Regions from separate parts of the Lysinibacillus sp. FN11 genome, predicted to be linked through region 4. Evidence: riboswitches for the same ligand, from Rfam matches in the RefSeq annotation. Region 4 holds a riboswitch; each other region holds the start of a gene.
The links. A riboswitch is a leader RNA that binds a small molecule or an ion and turns the genes downstream of it on or off. The one in region 4 is predicted to bind cobalamin.
Positions count from the first base shown of each region.

Region 1: linked by a shared signal. The riboswitch ahead of NP781_RS25355 (ABC transporter substrate-binding protein) and the one ahead of NP781_RS09250 (hypothetical protein) in region 4 are both predicted to bind cobalamin.
Region 2: linked by a shared signal. The riboswitch ahead of NP781_RS13125 ((2Fe-2S) ferredoxin domain-containing protein) and the one ahead of NP781_RS09250 (hypothetical protein) in region 4 are both predicted to bind cobalamin.
Region 3: linked by a shared signal. The riboswitch ahead of NP781_RS20545 (hypothetical protein) and the one ahead of NP781_RS09250 (hypothetical protein) in region 4 are both predicted to bind cobalamin.

Region 1 covers NZ_CP102383.1:4,874,789-4,878,213, reverse strand. The annotation lists gene NP781_RS25360 (FecCD family ABC transporter permease) at 1-694, opposite strand, end outside; gene NP781_RS25355 (ABC transporter substrate-binding protein) at 691-1,659, opposite strand; cobalamin riboswitch at 1,795-1,978, opposite strand; gene NP781_RS25350 (acyl-CoA dehydrogenase family protein) at 2,036-3,425, opposite strand, start outside.
Region 2 covers NZ_CP102383.1:2,435,212-2,438,636, reverse strand. The annotation lists gene NP781_RS13130 (energy-coupling factor ABC transporter permease) at 1-433, opposite strand, end outside; cobalamin riboswitch at 582-767, opposite strand; cobalamin riboswitch at 1,018-1,200, shown strand; gene NP781_RS13125 ((2Fe-2S) ferredoxin domain-containing protein) at 1,346-1,717, shown strand; gene cobJ (precorrin-3B C(17)-methyltransferase) at 1,722-3,389, shown strand; gene NP781_RS13115 (sirohydrochlorin chelatase) at 3,404-3,425, shown strand, end outside.
Region 3 covers NZ_CP102383.1:3,905,851-3,909,275, forward strand. The annotation lists gene NP781_RS20540 (ABC transporter substrate-binding protein) at 1-521, opposite strand, end outside; gene NP781_RS20545 (hypothetical protein) at 505-1,062, opposite strand; cobalamin riboswitch at 1,220-1,418, opposite strand; gene NP781_RS20550 (glutathione peroxidase) at 1,537-2,082, opposite strand; gene NP781_RS20555 (hypothetical protein) at 2,164-2,718, opposite strand; gene ytvI (sporulation integral membrane protein YtvI) at 2,809-3,425, shown strand, end outside.
Region 4 covers NZ_CP102383.1:1,726,773-1,730,197, forward strand. The annotation lists gene NP781_RS09240 (hypothetical protein) at 1-149, shown strand, start outside; gene NP781_RS09245 (hypothetical protein) at 378-983, shown strand; cobalamin riboswitch at 1,516-1,701, shown strand; gene NP781_RS09250 (hypothetical protein) at 1,926-2,681, shown strand; gene NP781_RS09255 (elongation factor G) at 2,863-3,425, opposite strand, start outside.

The sequences.
Region 1 (3,425 bases), 1.8 Mb from region 4:
TACGCTTCACATTAACACCTAAATGTTTTGCCCGTTCTTCACCATACAACAAAACATTTAGTTCTCTTCTTTGTGTCCATAGCATAATTGAACCTACAATCACAAATGGAATGATCATTTGGACATATGGCCAACCACGCATCGAAACAGAACCAAGTAGCCAGCCTATTACCTGACGTAATTCTTCACCAGATAAGGCAATCATTAATGAAATAAGGGAACCTAAAAATGAACTAAAAATAACACCTGTTAATATCAACGTTTCCATTTTCAATGAGCGGTCTACGAGTCTAGCAAAGCTCATAACAACTACCATCGTGATGATAGCACCAATCATACTGAAGGTTGGCAGCGCATACAAACCGACAACAGGTATAGAAATACTAAAAAAGATCGTTAAAACAGCACCAACAGATGCCCCTGATGAAACCCCTAGTGTATATGGATCTGCTAATGGATTTTTTAATAAACCTTGGAATGCTGCTCCAGCAATAGCTAGAGATGCGCCTACTAGTCCCGCTAATAACACGCGAGGCAAACGAATTTTCCAAAAAATATTGGCGGCTGTTTCATCAACCGCCTTATTCCATAATACTTCTAATGGAATGTGAACTGAGCCTATCGCTACGCCACACCAGATGCTAATAAAAAGAAGCGTACATGTTAGTGTATAGGCTAGTGCTATTTTTTTCACTTAAATACCTCAGGATAGATTGCTTTTGCTAATTCTTCTAGACCTTCTGCTAAACGTGGCCCTTGACGACTTGTTGTACTTTCATCTACCTGCACAATCGCATTATTTTTTACGGCATTAATCGTATCAAAGCCCGCCCGTTTTGGTATTTTCGTTAAAATATCTGGTACATAATGATATGTCACCACGATGACATCTGGATTTTTTGCGATAATTTGTTCTGCATCAATTTTATACCAATTATCGCCATCTACAGCTACATTCTCTGCATTGATCATTTCAAGCATCGCGTTCATAAACGTACCATTGCCAGCTGTATAAATATCTGGCTCATCTGATGCTTCAACTAACACTTTTTTGGGTTCAACATCCTTGACTTTAGACAAAACTTCTTCTACTTTCGCCTTCATATTAGCAACAATTTTTTCTGCCTCTGGTAATTTCCCTGTAGCACGTCCAAGTTGCTCAATTGTTGTATATGTTTCATTAAAGTCTTGTGCATTTCTTACTACAAAAACTTTCAAACCTGCTGATTCAAGCTGTGCAATAGCCTCTTCTGAAAGAGACATGCTAGATTCGTGTGAAAAAACGATATCTGGTTTTAAGGCAATAATTTTTTCAATATCGTACTCCATACCGCCAACCTTATCCTTCTCAGCTGCCTCTGGCGGATAATCGTCGTTGTCAGTAACACCAACTATTTCATCATTTAAACCTAGTCCAAAAAGGATTTCAGTATTACTCGGAATAAGTGAAACAATTTTCTCAGGAGGTGCTTCAAGTGTAATGTCCTTACCAAGGGCACCTGTTATCGTCATTGGGAATGTTGCTTCATCCACCTGTGCTGTTTCTTGCTGTGTTTGCTGCTCGTTAGATGACTTGTTATCTTTTGCTTCCTGCCCACAAGCAGCTAGCAAGCCTACTGCTAAAAATGCTGATAATCCTATTTTCCAAAATTTCTTCATGTGAATCCTCCTTCGTTGGTCCATGCGACATTTCGCTTTATTTTGCATCAAAATAAAACCCCTCATCTTTGAACGATGAGGGGGCAAAATCGCACCAAAAAACTGATACAAAATCCACCACCCTATCCTCGTAGGTTGTCATGTCGTTATAAAGGCAGGTCTCCTGGCTAGTGCTACTTGCGATTTTTCAAGCCTTCCCGAAATCTTCAGTGGCATCATTTGAAAAAACTCACACTTACAGTGGCGGGACCGCATCGGAATTACACCGATTTCCCTTTTCACTTTACTTAAGTAAAGAACCTTTATAATATTCAGTTGATTTCATTATACATGAAAATGAAAGAAGTCGCCTCCATTCAAGACGACTCCCCGGCCATTATACAATTTCAGAAAAGTATTGGACTGTTTTCATTTGAGCACCCATTTCTCTTAATGACCATGTCTGTTCTAAATAAACGTCCGCTAGTTTTTCATATTTTCCACCAAATTTATGTGCCCACTCAACCGCTATGACACTTTCATAAAGGTGAGCCATTTTTTCAGCCATACCTTTTGCTTCAAAAGTTTTCGTTGCCTCGTCTAAAGCGCTAAAAATTTGCAGTTTTATAGAAATATTCGCCAATTGTTCTTTAACGATTTGTACTAGTGAGCTGTCAGCTAATTTCTCTAATCGTTCCTCCATCTCACAGACAAACAGTTCATGTGCATGAAACTTATCCACTAAACGAATGAGTTCTAAGGCCAAAATATTAGCCGTCCCCTCCCACACCGTCAACACTTGCGCGTCTCTTAATAAGCGGGGCGTTACAAAGTCTTCTATATAGCCATTACCCCCGTGTAATTCAATTGCCTCACTAGCATAGTGAACAGCTTGCTCTGCCGTTTCCTTTTTCATAATGGCAATATATAAACGATTCATAATAAGGTCTTGCTGTGTTCCCTGTCCACTTGTCACTTTATCGTATAATTGAATAAGATCAAAAACTGTCGCTACTTCCACGTGCAACTTAGCTGCAAATTTCCCTAAAGTATCCTGAATCATAGGGTATAGTGTTAAGGGCTTGCCAAATGCATGTCGATTGCTTACATAATGTTTTGCCTCTAAGAAGCCACGACGCATAATACCAATAGAAGCGACTGCATTACAAATTCTTGAGAGATTTAGTGCTTCTAGCATATAATAAATCCCTTTATTTTGCTCCCCTACAACATAGGCAAGTGCACCATCAAATTCTACCTCACCAGAGGGAACTGCCCGAACGCCTAATTTATCTTTCAATCGACGAATACGTAGATGATTTGTTGTACCATCTTCTTTACGCCAAGGAACTGCAAACAACGTTAAGCCTTTGGAACCTGCTGGCGCCCCTTCTATTCGTGCCAATACCATCGCTACACCACACATGCCCGCATTGGATGCAAAGTATTTTTCACCATATAGACGATACGCAGTGCCATCCTTTCTCGCCTCCACCACATTTGCACCGACGTCAGAGCCTCCTTGACGTTCTGTTAAAAAGGTCGCACCTTCATATAAATCTGTGTCACCTGTTGCACAAACATGTGGTAAAAAACGTTGCTTTACCTCTTCATCTGCATAATGATCTAATAGATAGGCAGTAGCCATCGTCAATGTTACAGGACAATAAAATCCTGGCTCTGCATGTGATAGCAAATAACCTTGTGCAAAGCTATAAACATAATTCCCCTTGTGACCTAGCTGCGGAATATGCTTGTGTACATAACCTACAATCCCAGTATTATAT
Region 2 (3,425 bases), 710 kb from region 4:
AAGGACCAACAATAGCCATAGAAAAGGCATTAGCCCCTAAAGTTGTAATTCCTCCATGAGCTAATAATAAAGATTGAAATAATAAAACGATTGTTCCAATTACACTCATTGCTAGAGGGCCAAAGAGTACTGTCCCAAGTCCTACACCAGTTGGGTGAGAGCAGCTACCTGTAACAGAAGGGATTTTTAAGGCGGATAGCACAAAGGCAAAGGCTCCTGAAAGCCCCAAAAGCATTTTTGTTTCAGGATTTTCATCAACGGTTTTTCGAATAGAACGCAATCCTAGAATGATAAATGGAATAGAGATGACCCACCAAAAAATAGCCCATTCGATTGGTAAAAAACCTTCCATGATATGCATGGCAAAGGCACGTTTTGGCACGATTAAAAAGGCCAGTAAAAAATAACTAAGTTTCCACCATGAAAATTTCAAAAAGCTTTCCTCCTAACTAATTAGTAGATTTTTAGAAGATTGCGTGCGTAATTAAAAAAAGCACTTCTCCACTGGTGGAAAAGTGCATAGCTAAAAAAGCAAATAACATTCTCATCTGCTAAGCCGCACACCTATCCTCGTAGGCTGAAACGATCACTTATTTTTCGGCAGGTCTCCTGGCTCTAGTTCAATGCTTTATAGGTCTTCCCATCCGTTGGACAGTGACATATTCTATAAAGCTCCCTATTACAGTGGCGGGACCGCGCCGGACTCAAACCGGCTTCCCTTTTAAGCAAAATGACAAGCACTTTGCACCGAAAAACATTCAAATTGTGAGATTTCACGACAAAGTGTAACATGAATTTCCATAAATATGCTATACCTTTTATAAATTTTTATAATTAAAGGTCAATGGCGAATATTCTGATAACGATTTATGCGTAAATTATATAGATTGTATAAATTTCATACCTAGTTCCATTCAAAATTGATAAATTTGTCATAAATTTTTAAAGAAATATTGAAATTTTAAAAAAATAAGATATGATAAAGACAGTTTTCTATTTAAAATTCTAATAAAAATTTCATATAAAACGTCAATAAGTGCTCGAATAGCTCGAGATAATAGGGAAATTGGTGAAAATCCAATACAGCCCCCGCTACTGTAATAGCTGATGAAATTGCAAAGCCACTGGTGCAAACTTGGGAAGGTGCGATAGTAAAATGAAGCTTAAGTCAGGAAACCTGCTTATTTGATTGTGCATGCAAACTTTTCGGAGGGAGAAGTTGAAGCGAAAGCGAGTACCTGTATTTCATGCTATTCGTTTTTATTTGGCTTCTACAAAACCTTTACTCTTCGTTATAGAGTAAAGGTTTTTCTTTTTCCAAAAAGCAAATGAGGGGAGACAGAAGATGACAACTTGGAATTTAGAGGGGATGAAAACACATCTCTTTATTTGCAATGGCAGTAGCTGCATGAAAAAGGATGGGGAGGAAATTACCTTAGCCATTCGAGATGAGATACAGCGGCAAGCACTCGATCAAGAAATACATACGACAAGAACGCGCTGTAATGGACGATGCAAGGATGCTTGTGTGGTAATTGCCTACCCCCAAGGGAACTGGTATCGTGTGCCATCAACAGAGCATGCTAGAACACTAGTACAAGATTTACATCATGAATCCTTATACAACGAACATGTCTTTACACTTCATGAAGGTACATTACAGCGTACTGCTCAAACAACTGCCATTAAAGGGATCGAAAAGGTGAAAGAGGGGTAACAACATGGCGCAAAAAGGAAAAATTTTCGTAGTAGGCTTTGGACCTGGAGATTTTAAGCATATTACGACACGTGCAGTAGAGGCATTACAACAAAGTGATATGATTATAGGCTACAAAACCTATGTAGAGCTGATTCAAGATTTAGTAAGTGCAAAATCGATTGTTAGTACAGGCATGACAGAAGAAGTGTCGCGTGCACAGGAAGCCGTTCGTCAAGCAGAAGCAGGGAGCATCGTCTCGGTGATTTCGAGTGGTGATGCAGGCGTCTATGGTATGGCGGGATTAGTATATGAGGTGTTAATTGAGCTAGGCTGGACAGAAGCAACAGGAATTGAAGTAGAAATTGTTCCTGGGATTTCTGCGATTAATTCATGCGCTAGCATACTTGGTGCACCCATTATGCACGATGCTTGTACAATCAGCTTGAGTGACCATCTAACACCTTGGAATTTAATTGCAAAGCGTGTCGAGGCAGCTGCAATGGCAGACTTTGTCATTGCTTTATACAATCCTAAAAGTGGTCGTCGAACAAGACAAATTGTCGAGGCTCAGCGAATTCTCTTAGAATATCGTTCGCCAGACACACCAGTAGGGCTGGTGAAAAGTGCCTATCGAGAACGTCAAGAAGTGACCATGACAACACTAGCAGAAATGCTAGAACATGATATTGGTATGCTGACAACAGTTATTATCGGGAATTCATCAACATTTTTCTATGACAATAAGATGATCACGCCACGCGGTTACCAACGTAAATATACCCTAGGTGAAGAAAAACAGCCATTACGTCCTCATCAACGTTTACGCGAAGAAAATGAACCTTGGGCAATGAACCAAGAGACAGGAACAGCGCGAAATGACTTTACGGCTGACCCTAATGCGGGACGATTTAACAAACCCAGTATAGCCGCTACGTCAAAGCCGAAAAAAACAGCTCTTGAAATGGCTACAGCGGCACTCGCAATGGTAAAAGGGACAAGCGCAGTCAAAGTAACACCGAAGCTTGTACAGCAAAAAATAGAATCTATATTTGAACTAGCAGTAAGCCCTGGAGTAGCCAATAAATTTTTTACTCCCCAGCAAATGATGACGTTAGCAGAGGTTGTTGGGGAGGAGGGGACGATGGAATACACACCAGATCATCAAATTCATTTGAAAATACCAACGACTGCCCCTGAACAGATCACAGAGAAATTACAGGAAGTAGGATTTTTATTAACCCCGATTGGTGATGTGTTATCACTGAAGGCTTGTGATTTTTGCTACGGTGAAAAGGCTGATTCGATACCATATGCAGAGGAATTACAAGAAAAACTAGGTGGTATGTCCTTACCGAAGACATTAAATATCGGCTTTAATGGCTGTGGTATGGCATGTTATCGGGCTGTATTTGATGATATTGGCATCGTCTACCGCAAAAGTAAATTTGATGTCTTTATTGGAGCAAAACCAGTCGGTCGTACGGCTCACGCAGCACAGCCTGTTGTAGAAGGGCTGGAGCCTGAGCAGCTGATTCCACTCATTACAGATATTATTGAAGAATATAAAGCAAATGCTCATCCAAATGAACGCTTATTTAAATATTTTAAACGTGTGAAAAAGATACTGCATTTTACGTATCAAGATATGTCTTCCAAAATAAAAGTAGAGCCGGCTCCGTGCGGCGACTAGTAAGGAGTAGAGAGATGAAAGCTATTTTATTTGTCG
Region 3 (3,425 bases), 2.2 Mb from region 4:
TTATTTCCTTTATCAGCAACATCCATCACAGCAGCTATTTGTTCGATATCTCCATAAACATCATCGAAAGTAGTCGCAGATTGAATAACAAACACTTTAATTCCTGCGTCCTCAAGCGGCTTTAGTGCATCCTTATCACCGATTGTATAAGCAATAACAACATCTGGCTTTAACGCTATAATTCTTTCACTGTTAAAGTTCGTAGTATCAGAGACACGTTCAATTTTTTGTGCTTCCTCTGGGTAAGTATCGTACTCAGTTGCTCCTACAATTTTATCGCCAACACCTAAAGCAAACAAAATTTCAGTATTACTTGGTTGTAAAGATACAACTGTTTTTGGTACTTCATTAAACGCTATTTCCACTCCACGGTCATCTGTCACTTTATAGCTTGTTTTCTCTACGTGTTGTGTACCCTGCGAGGCATCTTTATTTTTTGTATCTTCAGCAGTGCCACAGCCTGCTAATACCAGTGCAAGTAAGAGCACTGATAGCCATTGGAAATTAAATACTTTCTTCATTGTTATTCTCCTTTTTCTTTTTCATTGGGTAGGATTTACTAATAAACGGTATTTCAGAAATTCCAGCTTGCTGATTCATAAAAACAGCCATGACAAAACATACATTAGCTAATAAACCAAGGTAATCGAAAAGAATAGCAGGAACCTCTCGTTCTTCTGATACTTTGTGTAAAGTTCGATATGATTTTTTTGCCTCACTGCGACAAAGATGTAAGGCTGCAGCGGCCTCTGTTCCTTGAGGTAAAACAAAACTTTGAATCTCTTCCTTCACATGGCGAACGTAAAAATCATAACGCTCACTTAACCAAGATAAATCCTCTTCAGTTACCGCTAATTTCCCACGAACTGAGCCATTCACATGATACGCCATAGGTAACATAAGTAATAAATCCTCAGCAACAACTTGAACATCCTCTTTTTTTACCGCAGCTAATGCAACTCCTAGATGTGTTGTAAGGCTATCTGTTCGAATTTCAAAATCAACCGTTGAAGCTTTCTCACGCATAAATGGATAACAAGAATAACGGGCATCTTTTTTCACTTGCTTCCCCCCTATTTTCTATAATGAAAAATTCTTACTTGAAAGGCATAAAAAAAGTCGCTCCTTTTGCAAAGGAACGACAAAAATACAAGATTGAGCCATCAAACTAGACAAAGCCTATGTATTTGCCGTATATCCTCCTAGCTTCCGAGAAGTTTTTATACGTTCAAATAAAGGTCGGTCTCCTGGCTTGTACAGTTCGTCACATAAAACGAATGTGTTATAAAGGACCTTCCCATCTTCTTTGAGACAGTGGTAAATCTTTATAATGGCTGTACTTACAGTTGCGGAAACAGCTCCGGTTTTTCACCGGATTCCCGATTATGCTTACTAGCACCTTTATCCTGCAAGAATATTTCATTTGTAAAGCAGTTTATCATATATGATTCAAAAAAAATAGCTGTACTCAATTTTAAAATATAGTAACACTAGAAGAGAAAATTCCAACAAATTTTTACATTATTAAGAAATTTACTATAGTAGTGTTTCAATTGCTTGTTCAATATCGAGCTGTGAATCTGTTGGTTCAAAGCGTGCGACGGTCTTACCATTAGCATCTACTAGAAATTTTGTAAAGTTCCAGCGAATGTTACGACCATCTAAAAAGCTTGGGGCAAGTTGAACAATTGCTTCTGCCAACATTTTCTCCTGCATACTTGCCTTCCCAAACTCTCGGTAATTCACTTCATGCTTTAAATAATTAAAGAGTGGATGTGTAGCCTCTCCATTTACCTGTACAAGCTCAAAAATCGGGAATGTGACCCCATAGTTTACCTTGCATAGATGCTTAGTTTCCTCTCCATCCTCAGGATTTTGATGGCCAAATTGATCACAAGGGAAGCCAAGAACTACAAAATTCTCTTTTCCATATTTATCATACATTTTCTGTAAGTCTTCAAATTGATATGTAAATCGGCATTGGTTTGCCGTGTTAACAATTAACATTGTTTTTCCACGATATGTTTCCATTGATAAAATTTCGCCATTAGGCTTCCGAACTAGATAATTATAAATGCTCATGCTATAATCCCCTTTTTTCATTCATTATAGTTGACTATTCTACCGTTCATCAAAGAATTTGCACAAAAAAACACCACCTCGCTACTTTGAACGGATGGCTGACTTATACTTCTTTTTATATTTAGCATCTTGTTCTTCATTAATTAAACGATGGGCAATATCTAATAATTTCGAGTCATTTGTTTGATCATATAGCTTTTTAAATGACATAATAATATCCTGACGAATAAGAGATGGCTGTTTTTCATCTATACATGTTTGAAATCTTTTAGCTAGATACGATACAACCAAATCTCTTTGTACTTGACCCGCCTGTCCAATTTTCCAAATGGCCTGTAATGCATGCCTTGCTGTAGCAGATTGTTCATCGTAAGTCACAGCCCAAATCTTTAAAAAATCCTCCAAGACCCTTTCTTCTGGATCACTTTTTGCAGCTAAAGCGCATAAAATTTGTGCAGCACGTGCACGAGAATAACCATTATTGTATGTAAGTGCTTTTATTAGCTGTTCCCAAACTGCATATGTCCAATCTACGGGTTCCTGCATAATTTTCATTAATTCCTCGTAAGATTCATATTGAATATCGCGATCATGCTCTGTTAGATTACTAAAAAGTTGCAAAATCTCTTTTTCCATAATTCATCCCTACCTTTATTGTTTCAGAACGTAATAAAATTTGATTTATGGTACACTTAACTTAATTTTTTTCGCAAAGAAGGTGAGTTTATGAATAAATTTAATGCTAGGAAATTGATTTTTCGGTTGATTGTGATAATATCCCTACTTCTAGCTGCCTATTTTGTTATCCCATTGTCCATGCCTTTAATACTTGCTGGGATCAGTGCATTTTTCTTAGAACCCATTGTCATGTTCTTTAAACGAAAATGGAAAATGTCACGGAAAATAGCAGTTGCTTTTATTTACATAGTGAGTGTTATTGTTATATCTATTATTTGTTATCTATCCATTACACAAATAATGACACAAATAATTTTACTATCTAAGCAAGCTCCCTATTATATTTCCAAGCTATCAGATATGTGGCTTCATATGCAAGAAAATATTTCTAAATACACAGAAGACTTTCCACCTGAAGTAAGTGCTTCGCTTCAAAAAACCACAATGGATTTCATAAAGAAAGTTGAAGAATCCTTTTTAAGCTTCTTTAATTATAGCAAAGTTTCTGCCTTCTTTTCAGAGATACCCAGCCTATTTATCAGTCTTCTCGTTTATATGATTGCGCTATTCCTATTTATGCTTGATTTGCCTAAGTTAAAGCAAATCACTTATAAATATTTAAAACCCAATACAGCAAAGAAGATAAAAATTATTTTAAATCGCTT
Region 4 (3,425 bases):
GAGATGGGCTGCTGTATGACGAGGAAATGTGTTACCGCAATCATGGTAATAAACAAGAGGTAGATGATTGGGAGCAATATAAGCGAGATATGAAAGATGCTAAGTTTAAACATGACCTATACGAAGAAGTTAAAAGAATAAATAAATAAGAATAAACTAGGACTGCTCTTAATTGAGTAGTCCATTTTATTTTGGTTGTTTTCGTAAAGGTTGTTGTTATTGAGCTAACGTCGCAGTTTAGTAGAACAAGCAAAATGGATTTTTGTTCGTTTTAAATGTAAAATTTATTTAAAATTGGTATATCTTATTTTTAAGTATTAAAGTAAAGAAACAAGTTAACAAAAACATTAAAAATCAACTAAGTCTAGGGGGAACTTATGTTAATTTCTACAATAATTTTGGGTTGGATAGGAATAGTGATTTTTTTAATTATTGTTTTTACATTTCAAAAGTTGGTTAAAAATAACGAGTTTGCTTTGATACATAACTTAATGGCTTTGATGTATGCAATGTGGTTTCCTTTGCCATTGACTTTGTATCAATTATTAAATTCGGAACTTCTACAAGTGGGGACAATATTTGGCTTAGTTTATTTAATTTTGCTAGTGATTACAATGACACTTCAAACAGGTCATATTACATATATAGTAAAACATAATGGTAATAAATCAATTACAGATAAACAAGGAGAGTATATGATGGCAACATTATCTAATCCTTTCGAAGGATTGGCAAATGTTTTCAAAAGTATTTGGGCATTATTTTTAGGAATTACTTTCTGGAATGGTGGAGAAATATTAATGGCAAGTATTATGTTTTTATCCAGTTTACTAATTTTTTATTATTTATTTATAGTACTGGATACAAGTTTAGTAAAGCGAGTCAAGTTATTTTCAAAGGTAAAAGCCAATAATTTTCTAGTTAATCTTGAAACGTTACTTTTCTTCATAATTTTGATGAGTTATATTACCTTTAATTCTTGATGGATGGAAGGAACGAACGAACTTTGTGAAGAATTATACTTAGACTAATTGAGTGCTTTAGTTAAATTTCGATTCACTAAATAAAAAACAATAAGGTAGAATTTAATCTACACGTATTGTAGATTAAATCTGCCTTTTTCGTTTTACAGCAACAATCTTTGAGAATACAGCCTTTATTTTTCTCATCCAATCTATCCAGTGTATATATCCTTAAAATCTGATGGACACAATATTTCATTCAAACCTAAACAATCGCATAGATAAACTCCGTACTCAAATCGAGTACGCAGATCCCCACAAGGGTTAATTTTTGCCTTACAGTTTGTCCAAATGATAACCTTGCAAATTGACCTCACCGACCAATTATGGAGGTCAGGTTTGCGTAAATTAGTATAATTAATAGGGTTATCTCATTAATTTGGGTTAGCCCTTTTTTTGTCTTTTGACAAATACTAGAATACATATTACAATTTAAACCAGAAATACAAAAAGAATATCTACTCTACATGTATTAGTGTGTTAAATTACAATTTAATATTAATAAATAATAGGTGCGTTTATCTCTTGATAACGCTTAAAAGGGAAGTCGGTGTGAATCCGACACTGTCCCGCAACTGTAAATGTGAGCGACTTTTCAGTATCCACTGTCTTTGGACGGGAAGGGGAAAAGAAGCGATGATCATGAGTCAGGATACCTGCCTGTTACGAGTACACACCATAAACCTACGAGGAATAGGAGGTGGCATGTTGACAAAACAGAATGCTCTGTTCGTCACAGTACGTCAAACGCCCATAGTAAATGAAAGGGTTCACAATCGAACTCATTCACATATACTTAGGGTTTGTTTGCCATTGTGTGATGAAAGAAGATAAAATGAAGGATTTCCTCAAAAGTAGGAGTCCTTTTTGTTTTGAAAATATGTACGCAAAGGGGATGCACATATGACAAATATTCATGTAACGACAATGTTGGAAACGCCTTTTGAAGATCTGAACATTTGTAAGCAACCACGCACAGAAGTTGCTAAGAAAGCGAAAACAAGAATGGTGGTCGAGTCTCTGATCGATCAATTATTAGCAACGAAGCTGATTCGCAATGATCGCTTCTTTGAGCAAATTTTATATAATAAAGAAATTATTTGGATACAAAATGGGGATGTGGACGGTCATCTTTTAGCGAAAGCAGCCATAGCAGATGAACTGAAAACAAAGACGAATAGTTTTATGATGTACATGCCGACCAATCCGATTGTCTATGAGGTCAATGGAGAAGCGTATCACTTAATTACACGCATTGATTCTACACGCGCAAAGCCCAACCTTGACCGTCTCTCATTGGCGCCAAAGCCTGTTTTAAGTGCCGCTCGTGTCAATGACTTATTATGCTCGATTGTTATACGCTTTTACGAAACGTATTTACACGATTTAGCACCTCACCATGACAAACTCATCGCATTTGTACAGCAGGAATATGCACAATTTATTGAAGCAGTGCAAGCGTTAAATGATTATCATTTCAACTGGCATCCACGTGGCAACGGTCACGAGCTTTTACTGCAATTAATTGATCATCTACAACTATTAAAAAGTCAGCCAGGTAAGGTACTGATTGATTTTACGAACAAGCATGACTACGTGATAGTTGAACCCGCTTATTTGATAGACAAACCAACAAAGAAGGCTGTCGGTGCACTATAAAACCAAGCCCTCCATTTTTGGAGGGCTTGGTTTGATCTTGCGCTAGGAATATCCGCGAAAGCAGGAAAAATACCCGCGCTAGTGCGACGAATACCTGCGGAAGCAAGTGAAATACCCGCGCTAGTGCGAAGAATACCCGCGAAAGCAAGTAATGCCTTCACGCGAACAAAATCACCCCATCCTACAGGCAATGCATGGCTGCCTGTGCTTCTTGCCATGGAACCGAATATCCTTTGCCCTTTGCACAAAAGATACTAGAGGAACTATACTCAGGGTCTGCATTTTTATCGTAGCCAATCTGTGCAATCACATCCTCTGTATTATGGCACACATCATAGCCATCAAATTGGAGAGTGAGTGCACCTTTCCCATTTGTATAGGCGGCAAAGGTTGTACTGTAGCTCATTAAAGTGGCAACAGGCGCACGACCTGTTAGGATAACATCCGTTTCGGATAAAATCGGGTCATCGAATGTGCCTGCTGCTTGCTGAATATCATTCATCATACGGCCGATAAAGTCGTTTGAAGCCTTCATTTTAAAGCGATAATAGGGTTCAAGTAGGACATTTTGTGCCTGCTCCAGCCCCTGACGCAGTGCACGGAAACTGGCTTCGCGGAAATCTCCCCCCGATGTATGTTCATTATGCCCGCGACCTGTTAGAAGTGTAAAATGAATATCTGTTACAGGGAAGCCTGTCAGTAGCCCATGATGGTCACGCTCAAACAGATGCTTTTCAACAAGGC